Regions from separate parts of the Micromonospora sp. NPDC047812 genome, predicted to be linked through region 2. Evidence: riboswitches for the same ligand, from Rfam matches in the RefSeq annotation. Region 2 holds a riboswitch; each other region holds the start of a gene.

Region 1 (6,054 bases), on a different contig from region 2:
GCGCGCAGGTCCTCGCGCCCCTCGGCCGGCCCGCGCTGCCAGGACGCGGGCTGCCGGGCGGCGCGGGTGAGCGCGGCCCCGAGCGCGGCGGCGGGTTGCAGCTCCGCGTCCAGGTAGCCCCCGGATAGCGGAATCGCTCCTGCGGGCGGTAACGCCAGTATCGCCTGCATCTCGTCCTCGCCCGGTCGGCGGGGGCCGAGCGCCACGGTCTGCCACGACAGGTCGGGGGCGCGCCACCCGCGCGGCGGGGCGGCCACGAAGGTGCCTCTGCCGGCCCGCGTCTCGACCAGCCCTTGGGCCACCAGCCGGCGGATGGCCTCGGCGACGGTGACCGGGGAGGCCTGGTGCCGGGCGGTCAGCTCGCGCACCGAGGGCAGCCGCGTGCCGGGCTCCGCGACGGCCGCGAGCGCGCGCAGGTCTTGGACGACGCGGTCGGCTGCGTTACCGTCATTCATGAAAGACAACAGTAGCGCTACTGTCCGGACCACGGTAACGGCGGACCGGACGGTCGGTCTCGCCCTCGGCGCGCTGGGCGTGCTCGCCTTCAGCATGTCGCTGCCCGCGACCCGCGTCGCCGTGCAGCAGCTCGACCCGTGGTTCGTCGCCTTCGGCCGGGCCGTCGGCGCGGCGCTGCTGGCGTGGGCGTACCTGCGGTCCACCGGCGCCCCGCGGCCCACGCGCGGTCAGTGGCGGCGGCTGACGGTCGTCGCCCTCGGCGTCGTCGTCGGCTTCCCGCTGTTCACCTCGCTGGCGCTCATCACCCAGACCTCCGCGCACGGCGCGGTCGTCATCACCGTGCTGCCCGCCATGACCGCCGTGTTCGCGGTGCTGCGGGCCGGCGAGCGACCGCCGCTGCTGTTCTGGGTCGCCAGCGCCGGCGGGCTGCTGGCGGTGCTCACCTTCCTCGGCGCCAGCGGCGCGGTACGCGGGGCCCTCGCCCCGCCCGACCTGTTCCTGCTCGCCGCGGTCGTGCTCTGCGGCCTGGGATACGCCGAGGGCGGTGCGCTCGCCCGCGAGCTGGGCGGCGCCCGGACGATCTGCTGGGCGTTGCTGCTCTCGCTGCCCGTCACCGTGCCCGTCGTGGTCGTCGCCGCCGTGGCCGCTGCGCCGCGCGCCGACCCCGTCGCCTGGTCGGCGTTCGGCTACCTCACCGTGGTCTCCATGTTCCTGGGCTTCTTCGCCTGGTACGCGGGCCTGGCCCGGGGCGGCATCGCGCAGGTCGGCCAGATCCAGCTCGCCCAGCCGGTGCTCACCCTGCTCTGGTCGGCGCTGCTGCTCGGCGAGGCCGTCACCCCCGCCTCGATCGCGGCGGCGGTGGCCGTGCTGGCGTGTGTGGTGCTGATCCAGCGCACCCGCGACCGCGCGCCGGCACCGGCGGTGGGGGAGGCCTGACGGGGTACCCGCCGCTGCGTGCGGGACCCGTACCGGAGCCGGCCGCCCCGCCGGCTCCGGCACGAGAAGGCGGAGCGTGGGCCGGTCAGGCCAGCGCGGCGAGGGCCGTGAGCAGCCGGTCCACGTGCCCGGTCGTGCTGCCCAGGCCGATGCTGGCCCGCAGGGCGGTCGGCGGCAGGTCCCGCCGGCCGCTGCGGGCGGCCGCCTCGTCGAGCAGCCGCCGGGCCAGCGGGTGGGCGCAGAAGAGGCCGTCGCGCACCCCGATGCCGTACGCCGTCGCCAGTTCCGCCGCCACCTCCGCCGAGTCCCGGCCGGCCACCACGAACGACACGATCCCCACCCGGGGCGCCGCCGGCCCGAACATGCGCAGCTCCAGCACGTGCGGCAGGGCCGCGAAGCCCTCGCGCAGCCGGGTCAGCAGAGCCTGCTCGGCGTCGTGCAGCGCGGCCCGGTCGGCGTCGGCCAGCGCGGCGCAGACCGCCGCCAGGGCGACCGCGCCGAGCAGGTTCGGCGTGCCCGCCTCGTGCCGGGCCGGGCCGGTCGCCCACCGTACGTCGTGGGTGGCCGCCCCGACGTGGCTGGTGGCGCCCCCGCCGGCCAGGTACGGCGGTGCGGCGTCCAGCCAGTCCGCCCGACCGACGAGCACCCCCGCGCCGAACGGCGCGTACAGCTTGTGGCCGGAGAGCGCGAGGTAGTCGACGTCGAGGGCGGCGACGTCCACCGGCGCGTGCGGGGCGAGCTGCGCGGCGTCCACCGCGATCCGGGCCCCGTGCCGCCGGGCCACCAGGGCCAGCTCCGCCACCGGCCAGCGTTCGCCGGTCACGTTGCTCGCGGCGGTCACCGCGACCAGCACGGGCGGGCCTTGTCCGGCGCCGGGGCGGGCGGGACCCGAACCGCCCCTCGCGTCCGGCCTGCGCAGCTCGCCGAGCGCGGCGTCCAGCGCGCGGACCGCCCCGGCGGGATCCTCAGGCACCGGCAGCCGGACCGAGCCCCGCGGCCAGGGCAGCAGGTTGGCGTGGTGCTCCGCGCCGAAGGTGACCACCGTCGTGCCGGCGGGCAACGCCCGGGCCAGCAGGTTCAACGCGTCGGTGGTGTTGCGGGTGAAGACCACGTGGTCCTCGGCGCGGGCGCCGAGGAAGTCGCCGACCGTCTGCCGGGCGCGCTCGTAGGCGAGGGTGCAGCGCCGCGACAGCGCCCCGGCGCCGCGGTGCACGCTGGCGTACCAGGGCAGCAGCTCGGCCACCGCGTCGGCCGCGGCCCGCGCGCAGGGCGCGGTGGCCGCGTAGTCGAGGTTCACCTGGCCGGGTACGCCGAGCACGTCGAGCGCGGCGGCGACGACGGGCGGCTGCGGCGCGGGCGGGGGTACGAGGGTGACGGTCATGGCCGACCTCCGGGTCCAGGGACCCCGGGTGGGCGCACACGGGCGGGGTCCGCGCTTGCCCGGCACGCGGTTCGGGCCGGGCCCGGTCATCACCCGGGGCACCCCACCGCGAACTCGACGAGGGTTGCCGGCCAGCAAGCCGGGGCTTGACGCTGGCGCTCGTGACCTGCCCGCAGCATAGCCGGGTGAATGCGGCCGGACCAGGCTGCCGGGGATGGCTACGCTGACCGCATGGCCGACACCCCGCCCGGCGCATCCCTGCCGCCGTCGCCGACCGCGCCCGCCGTTCCGCCGCCCGGCGGGGCCGGGCCCCGGATGCCGCTGCGGCGGCTGGGGTGGCGTCGGGCCCTGGTGTTGGCCGGCACCGTCCTGTTCATCGCGGCGTGCGCGCTGTTCATGGTCTTCACGCTGGGCGAGAACCTGGGCGTCGAGGCGCTGCTGATCGGCGTGGTCGCCGCGATCCTCCCGGTTCCGGTGCTGGTGGGCTGTTTCCTCTGGCTCGACCGCTACGAGCCGGAGCCCCTGAAGTACCTGGTCTTCTGCTTCGCCTGGGGCGCGTTCGTCTCCACCGCGGCCTCGCTGACCGTCAACGAGTTCTCCGCCGGGCTGTTCGAGGACCGGGGGCTGCCGACCGCGCTGACCGCGGTGCTGGTCGCGCCGTTCATCGAGGAGCTGACCAAGGCCCTCGGGCCGATCCTGCTGCTGATCTTCCGCCGGCGGGAGTTCTCCGGGATCACCGACGCCCTGGTCTACTGCGGGCTCTCCGCGATCGGGTTCGCCATGGTGGAGAACATCCTCTACCTGGGCGGCTACGGCTACGCCACCGGCGTGGAGCGGTACGGGCCGGCCACCGGCACCCAGCAGGTCATCGCCATCTTCATCGTCCGGATCCTGCTCTTCGGCTTCGCCCACCCGCTGTTCACCTCCATGACCGGGGTGGGGCTGGGCATCGCCGCGCGCGCCGCCAGCCGGTGGGTGCGGGTGCTCGCGCCCCTCGCCGGCCTGCTCCTGGCGATGATGCTGCACGGGCTCTGGAACCTGCTGCCGACGCTCACCCAGGCCACCGGCGAGACGCTGATCATGCTGTACGGGTTCATCGGCGTGATGGTGCCGGTCTTCTTCGGCATGGTCGGGCTCGCCGTGTGGCTACGGGCCTGGGAGGGGCGGCTCACCGAGCGGACCCTGCCCGACTACGTCCGGGCGGGCTGGCTCACCCCGCCGGAGGTGGCGGCGCTGAGCAGCCTGGGACGGCGGCACGCGGCCCGGGTGTGGGCCAAGCGGGTGGCCGGCGACGGCGGGTTGAAGGCGATGCGCGGCTACCAGTTCGCGGCGACCCGGCTGGCGCTGCTGCGCGACGGCGCGCTGCGCGGCCTGGACCGCCGCCCGGTGGACCGGGAGCGGACCGCGCGGGAGGAACGGGAGCTGCTGGAGGCGATCGGCGCGTACCGGTCGTTCTTCGTGGGCCGCGACCCGCAGGCGCCGGCGGGGATCTGGGACGGACACCGCTACCACCTGCGGTTCCCGGACGGCACGCAGCGGACGGTCGAGGCGCCGGACGAGCCCGTCGTGCCGATCCCGGTGGTGCTGGTCCCGCCGCCGCCCCCGGCGCACCCGGCCAACTTCGGCCCGCCCGGCTGGTACGGCCAGCAGCCCCCGGCGCCGTGGCCCCCCGGTCGCCCCTGACGCAGCCGCCGGCCATCTCCTGACCCCGGGACCGGGGCCGCCCCGTGAGGTCGGCCCCGGCCGTCAGGTCATCAGGCTGGTGAGGAAGTCACCGAGGCCCTGCGCCATCGCCATCAGTCCCGCCCCGATCGCCTTGAACATCTGCGCCGCGCCCTCCGGCCGGAAGGCCATGAAGTAGATCAGGAACGCGACGCTCCCCCAGAGCAGAATCTTCTTCACGAGTACCGGCATCGCGTCCCTCCCCAGGGCCGGTGATGCGGCTGGCTTCCCGGCGGGGAGCGACGCAAACGGCACCCGCGCCCTCATCCGGGCGGGTGGGGCGGGGGTGGGCTCAGAGGTAGAGGCCGGTGGAGTCGTTCTCCACCCGCTCGGCGGCCACGGCGTGCACGTCGCGTTCGCGCAGCAGCACGTACCCGCGGCCGTGCAGTTCGACCTCGGAGCGGTCGTCGGGGTCGAAGAGGACCCGGTCGCCCGAGACGATGGCGCGTACGTTCGGCCCCACGCCAACGGCGGTGGCCCAGGCCAGGCGCTTGCCCACGGCGGCGGTCGCCGGAATCACGATGCCGGCGGTCGAGCGTCGCTCACCCTCGCTCCCCTCCATCCGCACCAGCACACGGTCGTGCAGCAGGCGGATCGGCAGCTTGGAGTCGAGATTCTGGTCGGCGGTCACGCCGCAGACGCTACCGTGTCCCGGTCGGCCGGCCGTGGGCGGTTACGGGCCGGGGGCCGGGGGCAATGTGTGGCGGACCTGCCCTACGGTGGCGTCGTCGGACGTATCCTGTCCGCCCACCGGCGTGGGCGGGCCGGTCTATTGCCAGGAGGTGCGCTTGAGCCGCTTCGAGCAGGTACGCGGACGGCTCCGTCGCGCGTACGAGTCGGGCCGGGAGTCGGTGCGGGCGCGCCGTACGGACCCGGCCGACGGCCCCGAGCCGGCCGGCGTGGCCTCGCCGACGTCCCCCGGACCGGCGGCGGCGCCGTCGGCGACCGTGGTCGGCGCCCCGCCGCCCGGGGCGATGCACAACTCCACCTCCAGCCGGGACGACGCGGACGTGCCGCACGCGTTGCGGATCGCCGCCGCGTGGTCCTGGCGGCTGATCGTGATCGGCGTCGTGGCCTGGGCGCTGCTGAAGATCGTCGGCACGGTCCGGATCGTGGTCATCCCGCTGGCCGTCGCGCTGCTGCTCTCGGCGCTGCTCGCGCCGGCGGTCGGCTGGCTGCTGCGGGCCCGGTTCCCCCGGTCCATGGCGACGGCGGTGGTCCTGGTGGGCGGCCTGGCCGGGGTGATCGGCACGCTGACCCTGGTGGTGAACGAGTTCATCCAGGGCGTGCCGGAGCTGAGCAAGAAGTCCTCGGAGGGCGTCCGGCAGATCCAGGACTGGCTGAAGACCGGCCCGCTGCACCTCTCCGACGGCCAACTCGACAACTACATCGAGGAGGGCCAGAAGTGGATCAACAACAACACCGAGAAGTTCACCAGCGGCGCCCTCTCCACGGCCGCCACGCTGGCTGAGGTGCTGACCGGCACGCTGCTGGTGCTCTTCGCCACCTTCTTCTTCCTGCGGGACGGCAACAAGATCTGGCGCTTCCTGGTCCGGCTG
Region 2 (6,054 bases):
GCCACGGTGTCGGCGACCTCGCGGGCGAAACCCATCTCGTGGGTGACCACCACCATCGTCATACCCCCGGCGGACAGCTCGGCCATCAGCCCGAGCACGCCCTTGACCAGCTCCGGGTCCAGGGCGGAGGTCGCCTCGTCGAAGAGCATCACCTGCGGGCGCAACGCCAGCGCGCGGGCGATCGCGACCCGCTGCTGCTGCCCGCCGGACAGGTGCGCCGGGCGGGCGTCGGCCTTGGCCGCGAGCCCCACCAGCTCCAGGTGCTCGCGGGCGACGGCCACCGCCTCGTCCTCACCGAGCCTGCGGATCCGGCGCAGCGCGAGGGTGACGTTGCGCAGCACGCTCATGTGCGGGAAGAGGTTGAACTGCTGGAAGACCATGCCGATCCGCTGCCGCAGGGCGTCCGGGTCGTCGCCCAGCACGCTGCGCCCGTCCAGCAGCACGTCGCCGCGGTCGGGCTCGATCAGGCGGTTGATCGTGCGCAGCAGGGTGGACTTGCCCGACCCGGACGGGCCGATCACGCAGGCCGTCGCCCCGCGCGCCACGTCCAGGTCCACCCCGCGCAGCACCCGGTGCGATCCGAAGGCCAGGTGCACGTCGCGGACGCTGAGGCTCACCGAGGTCGTGGTGTCGATCGTCATCGCTGGTTCCCTCCCGCCGCGCCCGGCAGCGCCAGGTCGAGGTCGTCGTCGGCGTCACCCGGCACGGTGGCCTGCCGGCCGTGCCGCAGCCGCCGGTCGATCCAGTTGACGGCGTGCGTCAGCGGAACCGTCAGGGTCAGGTAGAACAGCCCGGCGAGCAGCAGCGCGGACTGGTTGCCGGTGTTCGCCGCGTAGTCCTGCCCGATGCGGAACAGCTCCCGCTGGCTGGCCAGCAGGCCGAGGAAGTAGACCAGGCTGGAGTCCTTGATGAGCGCGATCAGCTGGTTCACCCAGGCCGGCAGCACCCGCCGGATCCCCTGCGGGACGATCACCAGGCGCATCGCCTCGCCCCAGGACAGGCCCAGCGCCCGGGCCCCCTCCAGCTGCGCGGCCTCCACCGACTGGATGCCGGAGCGGAAGATCTCGCCGATGTAGGCCGCCGCGATCAGTGACAGCGCCAGGATGCCCAGGGGATACGGGTTGGGCCCCCACACCTGCATGCCCAGCGGCGCGAGGCCGACCCCGATGAGCAGGATCGTCGCCGCGGCGGGCAGGCCGCGGAACACGTCGGTGTAGACCCGCGCCGGCCACCGCAACCATCGGGTACGCGAGATGCCCGCGACGGCCAGCGCCATGCCGAGCACCGAGCCGAGCAGGGCGGCGGAGATCGCCAGGATCAGCGTGTTGGGCAGCCCCACCGTCAGCATCTCGGGCAGCGCCTCGCGCATGGAGTCCGCGTCGAAGAAGGTCTCCCACAGGGTGCTCAACGGATCCATCGTCGCTCCTACCGCCCCGCTCGCTCGTCGTCCGTACGTCTCAGGAGGTGGCCGACGCCGACGGCACCGGCACCGTGCCGCTGCCCGGCGTGAAGTCGGCCGGGATCGGGCGGCCCGGGTAGTACTGGGCCTGCAGGCGGCTCCACGTGCCGTCCGCGATCACCTCGTCGAGGCCCTTGTCCAGCGCCTCGCGCAGCTTGTCGTTGCCCTTGGCGAACGCGTACGCCGTGGGAGCCGGGCTGAGCAGCTTGGCCGCAACGGTGATCTTGCCGCCGCTGTCGGCGGCCGACTTGTCGCCGATCTCGGCCGGGGCGATCCAGGCGTCGGCCGTGCCGGCCTTGAGCTGGTTGATCGCGCCGTTGTAGTCGGGCACCCGGACCGGGTCGAGCCCCTCGCCGGTGGCGTAGTCGTCCTGGACGGTGCCCTGCACGACCACGACCCGCTTGCCGGCGAGCTGGTCGAATCCGGTGATCGGCGAGCCGGCCGGCACGTCGAGTCCGAAGTGGCCGAAGTCGTAGCCGTTGCCGAAGTCGACGGTCTTCTTGCGCGCCTCGGTGATCGTGATCGAGGAGCTGCCGACGTCGAACTTGCGGTTGTTGACCTGGGAGAGCAGCGCGGAGAAGTCGGTGCCGACGAACTCCACCTTCAGGCCGACCTTCGCGGCGACCGCGGTGAGCAGGTCGTTGTCGAAGCCGGTGAACTTGCCGTCCTTGAGGTAGACGTTCGGCGGGGCGTCGGTGAGCGTGCCGGCGCGCAGCACGCCCGGCTGGAGCAGGCCGTAAGGGTTGTCGGTCGCGCTGGCCGCGTCGTCGCCGCAGGCGGTCAGGGCGGTGGCGGCGAGGACGGCGGCCACGCCGAGGGCGGCGGCCCGGGTGAGGGACGAGAGGATTCGCACAGGTGTCTCCGATGGGGTGTCTGCGGCGACAGGCACGGGGCGTGCGTCGCCGACGGTGCGCCCGATGGGCGTACCGCTGAGATGGTTCGGGAAAGAAGGGGTGGCGCGCCTAGCGCGCGTCGCCGGGGCGACAGGAGGTGGCGCAGACCCGCATCGTGTCGATGTGGCGGCGCCGGGTCAGTGCCGGCGACGTCGGGGCCACGGCGGGGACCGCCGGTGGGGCGCAGATGCGGAAGGACATGGCTCTCCTCGGTCGGTGTCGACCTGGGAACCAGGCCGCGCTTGCACCGGAGCCGCTCCGGTGCCTGGTCCTCACCCGGGGCACCCCTGCGCGGACGAGGGTTGCCGGCCAGCGAGCCGGGGCTTGACGCTGGCGCTCATGACCTGCCGACGAGGCTAGCAGCCCGACACGGTGGGCCGTCCAGCCGTTATGACCACCCTCACGCGTCCCCACTCACTCCTCGATCGCCCCGCCGACCTGGCGCAGGTGCTGCCGGAAGGTGTGGGCGGGGTCGACGGCGCGGCGGGCCAGGTAGTCGGCGAAGGCGGTCTGCTCCCGCAGCGTCTCCCCGGCGCGGATCCGCCGCGCCTGGACCCGCTCGACGGTCCCGATGCGCTCCGCCGCCGCGAACAGGTCGGGGGCGCGCCCTGCGGGCAGGAACAACACCCCGTCGTCGTCGGCGACGACGAGGTCGTCGGCGGTCACCAGGTGCGGCCCGACCCGGGCGCTGGTGAGCGTCTCCGGCTCCCGCGGGTCGAGGCGGGCCGGGCCCGCCGGGAGGCAGCCGTAGCTGAAGACGGGCAGCCCGATCTCCACCAGCTCCGGCGTGTCCCGGTGCAGGCCCCAGACGACGAGGCCGGCGATCCCGGCCGCGACGCCCTCCAGCACCGCCAGGTCCCCGACGCACGCCTCGTCGCTCCGGCCGCCGTTGTCGATGACCAGGACGTCACCGGGGGCGGCGTTGCCGTACGCCTCCAGGAACACGTCCACGCTGCCGTGGTGGCGCACCGGCAGCGCCCGGCCCACGAGGCGGTGACCGGGGACGACCGCCCGGATCCCGGCCGGTGCCGCGCGCGGGGGCACGCCGAGGCGTACGCAGGCGTCGGCGACCAGCGGCGTGGACAGCTCGGCGAAGCGCTCCCGCATGACGTCCTCCCGGCGGTGCGGCGGGTCGTGGGCCGTCATCGTAGGGAGCACGGGTGGTGCCGCAGCGAGGTCCAATCCGATCCGGCTGGCCCCTGCGGTGGCGGCGTGCGGGTCTAGACTGTTTGTCGTGACCCCGCCGCATGCCGTCGCCACCGCGCACGGTCGCTGGGTCACCCCGGACCTTCCGCTGTACGGCGACGGCCACGAGCGCTCCGACTACGTTCCCTGACCGGCCCGGCACTCCGTCGACCCCGGTCCATCTCCGCCACGCCTTGGGAGCGCCCAGTCATGCCCGGACCCGATCACCGCCAACTCGTACCGCCCGCCGATCCCGCGCCCGCCGACCCCACCGACACCTCCGCCCTCGCCGTGCTGCGGGCGCCGCAGACCGCCCGGGTGCTGGCGGCCAGCCTGCTCGGCCGGATTCCGCTGGGCGCCGCCCCGCTGGCCCTGCTCGTCTTCGCACGGGAGACGATGACACTGACCGTCGCGGGCCTGCTGGTCGGCGCGTTCACCGCCGGCACCGCCGTGGGCCAGCCGATGCTCGCCCGGCTGGCGCAGCGCTGGCGACAGCCGCCGGTGCTGTGGCTGGCCGTGACGGCGTCGACGATCGGCTTCGCGCTCACCGCCGCACACGTCAACCTGCCGGTCACCGTGTTCGCCGCCGCCCTGGCCGGGGCGGGCGCGCCGCCCTTCGAGTCGTGCCTGCGGGTGCTCTGGCGCGACCTGCTCCCCGCGCACCGGGTGCAGACCGCGTACACGTTGGACATCGCCGTGCAGGAGACCATCTTCATCCTCGGCCCGGTGGTCACGCTCGCCGCCGTGGGCCTGGCCGGCCCGAGCGGCGGTCTGGCCGCCGCCGCGCTCTTCCAGGCCGCCGGCACCGCGTGGTTCGCCACGACCGACGCGGTCCGCCGCTGGCGCGGTGAGCCGGCGGTACGCCACTGGGCCGGGCCGCTGCGCGCCAACCGGCTCCGGCTGGTTCTGGGGGCGCTGCTGCTGGTCGGCGCGGCGGTGGGCAGCGTGGCCGTCGCCGCGACCGGGTACGCCGAGTCCGCCGGGGCCCGATCCTGGGCGGGTTGGCTGCTCGCCGCGCAGGCCACCGGGGCCCTGGTCGGCGGCCTGCTCTACGTACGCTTCGGCGGCCTGCGCCGGTACGCCACCCTGCCGCGTGCCGTCGGGGTCTTCGCCGCCGGCTACCTGCCGTTGCTGCTCACCCCGGCCCCGGCCGTGATGCTGGCGCTGATGGCCGTGAGCGGGCTCGCGCTTCCGGCACTGCTGACCATCGCCTTCGTCGCGATCGACGACGTGGCGCCCGTCGGCACGGTGGCCGAGGCGTTCGCCTGGGCGGCGACGGCGTTCTCGGTCGGCAGCGCGGGCGGCGCGGCGGTGGCCGGCGCGGTGCTGGACGCGACGGGGGAGGTCGTCGTCGGCTTCCTCGTCGCCCCGCTGAGCGCCGTCGCGGCGTGCGGGATCGCGCTGGTGGCCGCCCGCAGGTTCGACGGCGGCGGATCGGCGGGCTGATCCGACGGGCCGGCCGGCCACCGGCGGTGCCGGGACTACTTCCCGCCGCAGCGGGAAAGGGCCGGCCGGGGAGCCGTTCGGATCGGGGGTGCCGTGGAAACGGTCGTGGTCGGCGTGGTGATCGTGGTCGCGCTCCTGGCGCTCGTCGGCGCGCTGAGCGTCCGGCTGGTGCAGCAGTACCAGCGCGGCGTCGTCTTCCGCTTCGGCCGGGTGCTGGCGCCGGTCCGGGAGCCCGGCCTGCGGCTGATCGTCCCGGTCGCCGACCGGATGGTCCGGGTCAGCATGCAGACGACCGTCATCGGTGTGCCTCCGCAGGGGGCGATCACCCGGGACAACGTCACCCTCACCGTAGACGCGGTGGTCTACTACCGGGTCGTCGACCCGGTGAAGGCGTTGGTCAACGTCCACGACTACCCCTCGGCCGTGCTCCAGGTGGCACAGACCGCCCTGCGTTCGGTGATCGGCAAGGCCGACCTGGACACCGTGCTCGGCGACCGGGACCGGGTCAACGCCGAGCTGAAGGCGGTCATCGACGCGCCGACGGAGGGGCCGTGGGGGCTGCTGATCGAGCGGGTCGAGGTCAAGGACGTCGCGCTGCCCGAGGGGATGAAACGGTCGATGTCCCGCCAGGCCGAGGCGGAACGCGAACGCCGCGCCCGGGTGATCGCCGCCGACGGCGAGTACCAGGCGTCCCGCCGGCTCGCCGACGCCTCCCGGGCGATGGCGAGCACGCCGGGGGCCTACCAGCTGCGGCTGTTGCAGACGGTGGTGGACGTGGCGGCGGAGAAGAACAGCACGCTGGTGATGCCGTTCCCGGTGGAGCTGCTGCGCTTCTTCGACAAGTTCACCCGGGGCGCGGAGCCACCGGCGGCGGAGCGCCCGCCGGTCGGGCGGCCGGAACCCGCCGCGCCGGTGCCCGGCGACGGCCACCGGCGCCCGCAGGCCTGATCCGGGGCGGTGGGAAAGACTCTCAGACCTCGGCCGCCGACTCCGCGGCCGGCTCGCCCGCCTGCGCGGGTACGGCAGCCGTCGGCAGCCGCGGAATCGTGAACACGAAGCGGGTCCCGTCGC
Region 3 (6,054 bases), on a different contig from region 2:
CTCCAGCACCGCCTCGCCGACCTTGGTGACCTCGTCGAGGCGCTCCAGCACCCCGTCGTTGACGATCGCGCCGGTCATCTCCACCCCGCGCGCCGGGTCGGCGGTGATCTTGGCGACCGCCGCGGCGATCCCGCCCGCCACCTCGTCGAAGCTCTTGTGCCCCTGGTCGGTCTCGATGCCCCCGGAGGGGATCAGGATGTTCTGCGACGTGGTGCACATCTGGCCGCTGTAGAGGCTCAGGGTGAAGCCGAGGTTGCGGCACATCCCGGCGAAGTCGTCGGTGGAGTCGATCACCACCGTGTTCAGCCCGGCCTTCTCGGTGTAGACCGCGGCCTGCCGGGCGTTGGCCTCCAGCCAGTCGCCGTACTCGGTGGAACCGGTGAAGTCGATGATCTTCACGGCCGGGTGCAGGGCCAGCGTGGAGGCGAGCTTCTCCCCGGGGGCCTCGGGGGCGAGCAGCACCAGGTTCGGGTCGAAGCCGGCCTCGGCGAGCACCTCGCGGGCGTACTTCACCGTGATCGCCAGCGGCAGCACGGCGCGCGGGTGCGGCTTGACGACCACCGGGTTGCCGGTGACCAGCGAGGCGAACAGCCCCGGGTACGAGTTCCAGGTCGGGAAGGTGTTGCAGCCGATCACCAGCGCCACGCCACGGGGCACCACGTGGAAGGTCTTGGTCATCCGCAGCGGGTCGCCCTTGCCGGCCGCCTTCTCCCAGCCCGCCGTCCCCGGGTGCCGGGTCATTTCCGCGTACGCGTAGGCGACCGCCTCCAGCGCGCGGTCCAGCGCGTGCGCGCCGCCGGCCTGGAAGGCCATCACGAAGGCCTGGCCGCTGGTGAACTGCACCGCGTTGGCCAGCTCGAAGATGTGCTTGTGCAGCCGGTCGAGGATCTCCAGGCAGACCCCCACCCGGGCCTGCGGGCCGGCGTCGCGCCAGCCGGGCAGGGCGGCGGAGGCGGCGGCGACCAGCTCGTCGGCGCCGGCGTGCGGGTAGCGGACGTTCAGCTCGACGCCGAACGGGCTGGTCTCGGTGGCGACCCGGTCGGCCGCGCCCGGCTGGTCGAGGGGGAAGTCACCGCCGAGGTACGCCTCGAAGGCGGCCTTGCCGTCGGCGGCGGCGGTCTCCCCGTAGACCCGGGGGCTGGGCGACTCGGGGTAGGCGGACCAGTACCCGCGCTCCGTGATGGCGGTCAGCGCCCGGGTCAGGGTGTCGGCGTGCCTGTCGTACAGGGGGTGCGGGGTCTCCGTCATGCCCGCCATCATGCAACAGAAAGCACCAGGATCAGTAGGGCCGTGTCACAACTCAGATCGTGAGCTGCCAGTCGGTCCAACCGTCGACGGGGCGGAACCCGAGCTGCTCGTTGATCCGCACCATGTGGGCGTTCTCGGCGGCGTTGAAGGTGTCGATCGCGCGTACCGCCGGCTCGTGGGCCAGCAGGTGGCGCAGGTTCTCGCCCTTGGTGAGCAGGCCGAGCCGGTGGCCGCGGTGCTCCGGGTCGACGATGGTGATCTGCTGGAACGCGTGCCAGTCGACCGACGGCCCCACGTCGAGCAGGGTCCAGGCGACCACCCGGCCGGACGCCTCGTGGCGCGCCGCCGTGTGGTAGCGCCGCCGCCCCCGCACCTCCAGCGCCCGCTCGATGCCACGGACCCGTTCGACGTCGATCCGCTCCGGTTCCCACTCCACGTCGCCCAGGGGCGCGTCGGCCATCAGCCGGCCGTCGAGGTAGGCGATGTCGGCGGCGTACTCCTCGGGGGTGTTCCCCTGCCAGCGTAGGAGCCGGTAGCCGGCGGCCCGGCCCCGGGCCTCGGTCAGGGCGGCGTCCAGGCCGTCCTGGTCGAGCCGGGTGGTGTCGAGCCGGCGGCGGACCTCCGCCAGCGCGGGCCGGGCGCCGGTCGACGCGGCGAAGGCGGCGGCGGCCCCGGAGCGGGCCGGGCCGCCGGGCAGCGCGGAGACCGCCATCGCCAGCACCCGCTTGCGGCCCCGCTCCCGCAGCAGGCGTACGGCGTGGTGGTGCAGCGCACGGCCGACGCCGCGACGCCGGCACTCCGGGTGCACGACCACCTCGGCCGTGGCGTTCTCGGTGTTGTCGAGCTGCGGAAGGTCCAGCGCGAGGTAGCCGGCCGGCACGCCGTCGAGCCGGGCCAGCGCCCAGAGCGGCTCGTTGCCCGGCATCGGGTGCCGGATCGCCGCCTCGAAGCGCCGCCGGCAGAGGGGCGGGAAGTCCGGCAGGTCGACCTCGTTGGCCGCCGCGCCGATCCGGTACGCCTCGTCGATCGCGGCCTGGTCGGCGGCGTCGAGCGGCGCGATCGCGATGCTCATCGGCTGAGGGTGCGCCAGACGACGACGATCGGGCCAGCGAATTAACCGCTGGCCCGATCGGAAGTTGGTCGGGAGGGACGCTCGCACAACGCCTCCGGCGTTGGGTCGCAAGAACTGAAAGTCTCCGGCGAAACGCCCTCCCGCACGGAGCATCTTGCGCCGTGCGGTTCCTGCCGTCAAGTCCTTGTCGGCGCGTTTTCCGCACTCACAGCGAAAACCCAGTTACCCCCCGAATCCCCCACCCACCCCGGGCCGGCCCCGGCCCTCGGCCCCTCGGGCGTCGATCATGAGGTTGGCGGCACTGTTCGCGATCGACTTCGCCGCCAACCTCATGATCGACGCGGAAAAGGTGGGGGGTGGGGGTGGTCAGCCGAGGAGGCCGGCGTCGCGGGCGGCGCGCAGGGAGGGCTTGATGCGGTGGGTGGGGCCGACCTCGCCGGCCACCGCGTCGAGGGTCTTGAGGCCCTCGCCGGTGTTGAAGACCACGGTCTCCGCGGTCGGGTCGAGGCGGCCGGACTCGACCAGCTTGCGCAGTACGGCCACGGTCACCCCGCCGGCGGTCTCGGCGAAGACGCCGGTGGTCCGGGCCAGCAGCCGGATGCCGGCGCGGATCTCGTCGTCGTCGACGTACTCCATCCAGCCCCCCGTGCGGCGCACCGCCTCCAGCGCGTAGACGCCGGCGGCCGGGTCGCCGATGTTGAGGGACTTGGCGATGCCGGTCGGCTTGACGGGCGTGATGGTGTCGGTGTCGGCGTGCAGGGCGGTGGCGATGGGGTTGCAGCCGGCCGACTGCGCGCCGAACACCTTCCAGCCGCCGGCCGGCGCCTCGACCAGGCCGATCTCCACCAGCTCGGCGAACGCCTTGTCGATCTTGGTGAGCAGCTCGCCGGAGGCCATCGGGATCACCACCTGCGCGGGGATCCGCCAGCCGAGCTGCTCGGCGACCTCGTAGCCGAGCGTCTTCGAGCCCTCGGCGTAGTAGGGGCGCACGTTGACGTTGACGAAGGCGGTGTCCTCGAACTCGTCCGTCTCCACCAGCTCGCCGCAGAGCCGGTTCACGTCGTCGTACGAGCCGTCGATGGCGACCAGTTCGCCGCCGTAGACGGCGGTGGTGACGACCTTGCCCTGCTCGAGGTCGCCGGGGATGAAGACCACCGACGGCGCGCCGGCCCGGGCGGCGTGCGCGGCGACCGAGTTGGCCAGGTTGCCGGTGGAGGCGCAGGCGTAGCGGCTGAAGCCGAGCGCACGGGCGGCGGTCAACGCGACCGAGACCACCCGGTCCTTGAACGAGTGGGTCGGGTTGGCGCTGTCGTCCTTGACCCAGAGCGGGGCGGTGATGCCCAGCTCGGCGGCGAGGTGCGGGGCGGCCACCAGCGGGGTGAAGCCCGGGTCGAGGGTGACGCGGGTGGCCGGGTCCTGACCGGCGGGCAGCAGCGCCGCGTACCGCCAGATGTTCTGCGGGCCCGCCTCGATCTGCTCCCGGGTGACCGTCGCCAGCGCGGCGGCGTCGTAGTCGACCTCCAGCGGGCCGAAACACTCGTAGCAGGCGTGCTGGGCGGCGAGCGGGTAGCGGGCCGAACAGGCGCGGCAGACCAGGGCGCGGGCGGGGCTGGCGGCGGTGTCGATGCCGGAGGGGGCGAACGTCGACGTCATGTCGAGGGTCCTCTCATCTTTCCCCGCATCGCACCCTGCGGCGGGGACGGAATTGGCACCTGCCCCGCCGGTCGCTCTGCGGTGAGCGCGCGGGGTGGTTGCCGGGGCGTCGTCGGGCCGTATCCCTCAGCCCCTCTGGATGAGGTATGCAGTTGTGCCGTCGAGTCTAAGCACTGACGCCGCCCGGATCGACGGGAGATCCCACGCTGTGAGCGATCCCGCAGCCGCCGTCGGGCGGGCGGGATCTTCCACGACGGTACGGATTCAGGCGGTCACCGAGCGGGAGTCGGCGGGGCGCCGGGCGCGCAGCACGGTGTCGACCGCCCACGCGCCGGGACCGAACACGGCGATCAGCAGGAACGACCAGCAGAACAGGACGGCCAGCTCACCGCCGTTGCGCAGTGGGAGCAGCGCGTCGGGCTGGTGCACCACGAAGTACGCGTAGGCCATCGAGCCGGACGCCAGCAGGGCCGCCGGTCGGGTCAACAGTCCGACGAGCACCAGCCCGCCGCAGACCGCCTGGATCAGCGCGGCCCACCACCCCGGCCACTCGCCGAGCGGGACCGCCTCGCCGGTGCCACGGCTGCCGCCGAGCACCCCGAGCAGCGAGGCCAGGCCGTGGCAGAGGAAGAGCAGGCCGACGACGGCACGGAACAGGGACAGGGCCGGGCCACCGATCCGGTCAGTGAGCATCAGGGCACCTCCGGGCAGGACGACGGGACGACACCAGAATGCCGTCGGACATTCGACGGTGTCGATTGAATCCCCCTCCTTGGGAACGCTCCCACGGCATGCCGGCGCCACCGTCCACAAGGGCGCTGGCGCGGGCCCGTTACGGTGCGGGGACATCGACGGAAGGGAACGCGCGATGCGTCGCAAGCTCGTCCCGGTGGTGGCGCTCTCCATGGCCTGCCTGCTGGCGCTCACCACCGCCTGCTCCACCGGCAACCGCAAGAAGCGGAACCGGTCCGCCGACCGGCCCGCCGGCACCGCCGCGAAGCGGGACGACGTCGACGCCACCCCGGCGACCACCCGGGCGACCCCGAGCCCCCGTCGCACCGGCGACCGGCTCACCTGCCTCGAACTGCGCGACACCCAGGTCGGCAGCAGGAAGGTCCGCTACCGGGGGTACGCCGCCCCGATCCGCCTCACGGACGGGCGGTGGGCCGACCGGAACGGCACGACGGTGGAGTTGCAGAGGCCGTGCGCCGTCGGCGACCTCGACGGCGACGGAGCGGGCGACGCGATCGGCGTGGTCATGCTCGACGGCGGCGGCACCGGCCGCTTCTTCACCCTCGCCGCCTGGCGCAACGTTGACGGCGAACCGGACTACCAGGCCCAGGTCGACCTCGGCGACCGTACGCCGGTGGAGAGCGTCAGCGTGCGCGACGGCAGGGCGACGGTGGTCTACCTGACCCGGCCGGCGGACGGCCCGATGGCGGAGCTGAGCATCCGGCGCACGGCCGTCTACCAGCTCAGGGGCACGACGCTGGCCGAGCTGAGCCACACCGACGCCCGGGTGACCGGGGCGTCCGGCGACGGGGGCACCGCCGAGGCCGCGGGCGCGGGGGACACGGTCCCCGACGCCGACTCCCCCACCCGCAAGCGCAGGTCCCGCTCCCGCTGACCTCCCCGCGACCGGGCCGCCTCAGTCCGGGACCGGTCGGTGGACTGGTGGCCTCGGCAGCCGCACGCTCCCGGTGGCCGGGCAGTTCTGCTGACTCACCTTGCCGAGGCAGCCCCATCCCGAGGTTGGCACGCGCTCGAAGTACTGCATGGGCTGCGACGGGACGGCCTCGGTGGTGAACGTACCGGTGCCGCTCGGGATGCGTTGCTCGTGGGAACCGGTCGTGTCGGTGTACGAGGCGACGATGTGCCACTCGCAGGTGTGGGTGGACACCTCCGGCTGGATGCGGAACGCAATGTTCGACTGACCGTTGCCCAGTTCGACGACGTTGCGACGGAAGTACAGCTGGCCCTCCTGCGGCTCGCCCTCGTCGAGGACGTACGGGCCGTGCGGTTTGTCCGTCGGCCCGCCGGTCAGGTCCCACAGCAGGCCCTGCCGGGACTCGGCACCCGCC

The links. Region 2 has a riboswitch for S-adenosylmethionine ahead of AB0883_RS27070 (ABC transporter substrate-binding protein). Riboswitches for the same ligand answer to the same signal wherever they lie in the genome.
Region 1: another riboswitch for S-adenosylmethionine. It lies ahead of AB0883_RS07080 (aminotransferase class V-fold PLP-dependent enzyme); the one in region 2 lies ahead of AB0883_RS27070 (ABC transporter substrate-binding protein).
Region 3: another riboswitch for S-adenosylmethionine. It lies ahead of thrC (threonine synthase); the one in region 2 lies ahead of AB0883_RS27070 (ABC transporter substrate-binding protein).

Annotation. Positions count from the first base shown of each region.
Region 1 covers NZ_JBEYRY010000001.1:1,522,425-1,528,478, reverse strand. Annotated here, with positions in the region: gene AB0883_RS07090 (PLP-dependent aminotransferase family protein) at 1-455, opposite strand, end outside; gene AB0883_RS07085 (DMT family transporter) at 454-1,392, shown strand; gene AB0883_RS07080 (aminotransferase class V-fold PLP-dependent enzyme) at 1,478-2,773, opposite strand; SAM riboswitch class IV at 2,820-2,940, opposite strand; gene AB0883_RS07075 (PrsW family intramembrane metalloprotease) at 2,963-4,456, shown strand; gene AB0883_RS07070 (hypothetical protein) at 4,520-4,687, opposite strand; gene AB0883_RS07065 (co-chaperone GroES) at 4,788-5,126, opposite strand; gene AB0883_RS07060 (AI-2E family transporter) at 5,194-6,054, shown strand, end outside.
Region 2 covers NZ_JBEYRY010000011.1:102,637-108,690, reverse strand. Annotated here, with positions in the region: gene AB0883_RS27080 (amino acid ABC transporter ATP-binding protein) at 1-635, opposite strand, end outside; gene AB0883_RS27075 (amino acid ABC transporter permease) at 638-1,417, opposite strand; gene AB0883_RS27070 (ABC transporter substrate-binding protein) at 1,458-2,312, opposite strand; SAM riboswitch class IV at 2,586-2,697, opposite strand; gene AB0883_RS27065 (RraA family protein) at 2,767-3,498, opposite strand; gene AB0883_RS27060 (MFS transporter) at 3,748-4,983, shown strand; gene AB0883_RS27055 (SPFH domain-containing protein) at 5,077-5,931, shown strand; gene AB0883_RS27050 (ATP-binding protein) at 5,954-6,054, opposite strand, start outside.
Region 3 covers NZ_JBEYRY010000001.1:1,545,798-1,551,851, forward strand. Annotated here, with positions in the region: gene paaN (phenylacetic acid degradation protein PaaN) at 1-1,248, opposite strand, end outside; gene AB0883_RS07175 (GNAT family N-acetyltransferase) at 1,301-2,320, opposite strand; gene thrC (threonine synthase) at 2,687-3,973, opposite strand; SAM riboswitch class I at 3,984-4,119, opposite strand; gene AB0883_RS07185 (DoxX family protein) at 4,238-4,666, opposite strand; gene AB0883_RS07190 (hypothetical protein) at 4,842-5,600, shown strand; gene AB0883_RS07195 (hypothetical protein) at 5,622-6,054, opposite strand, start outside.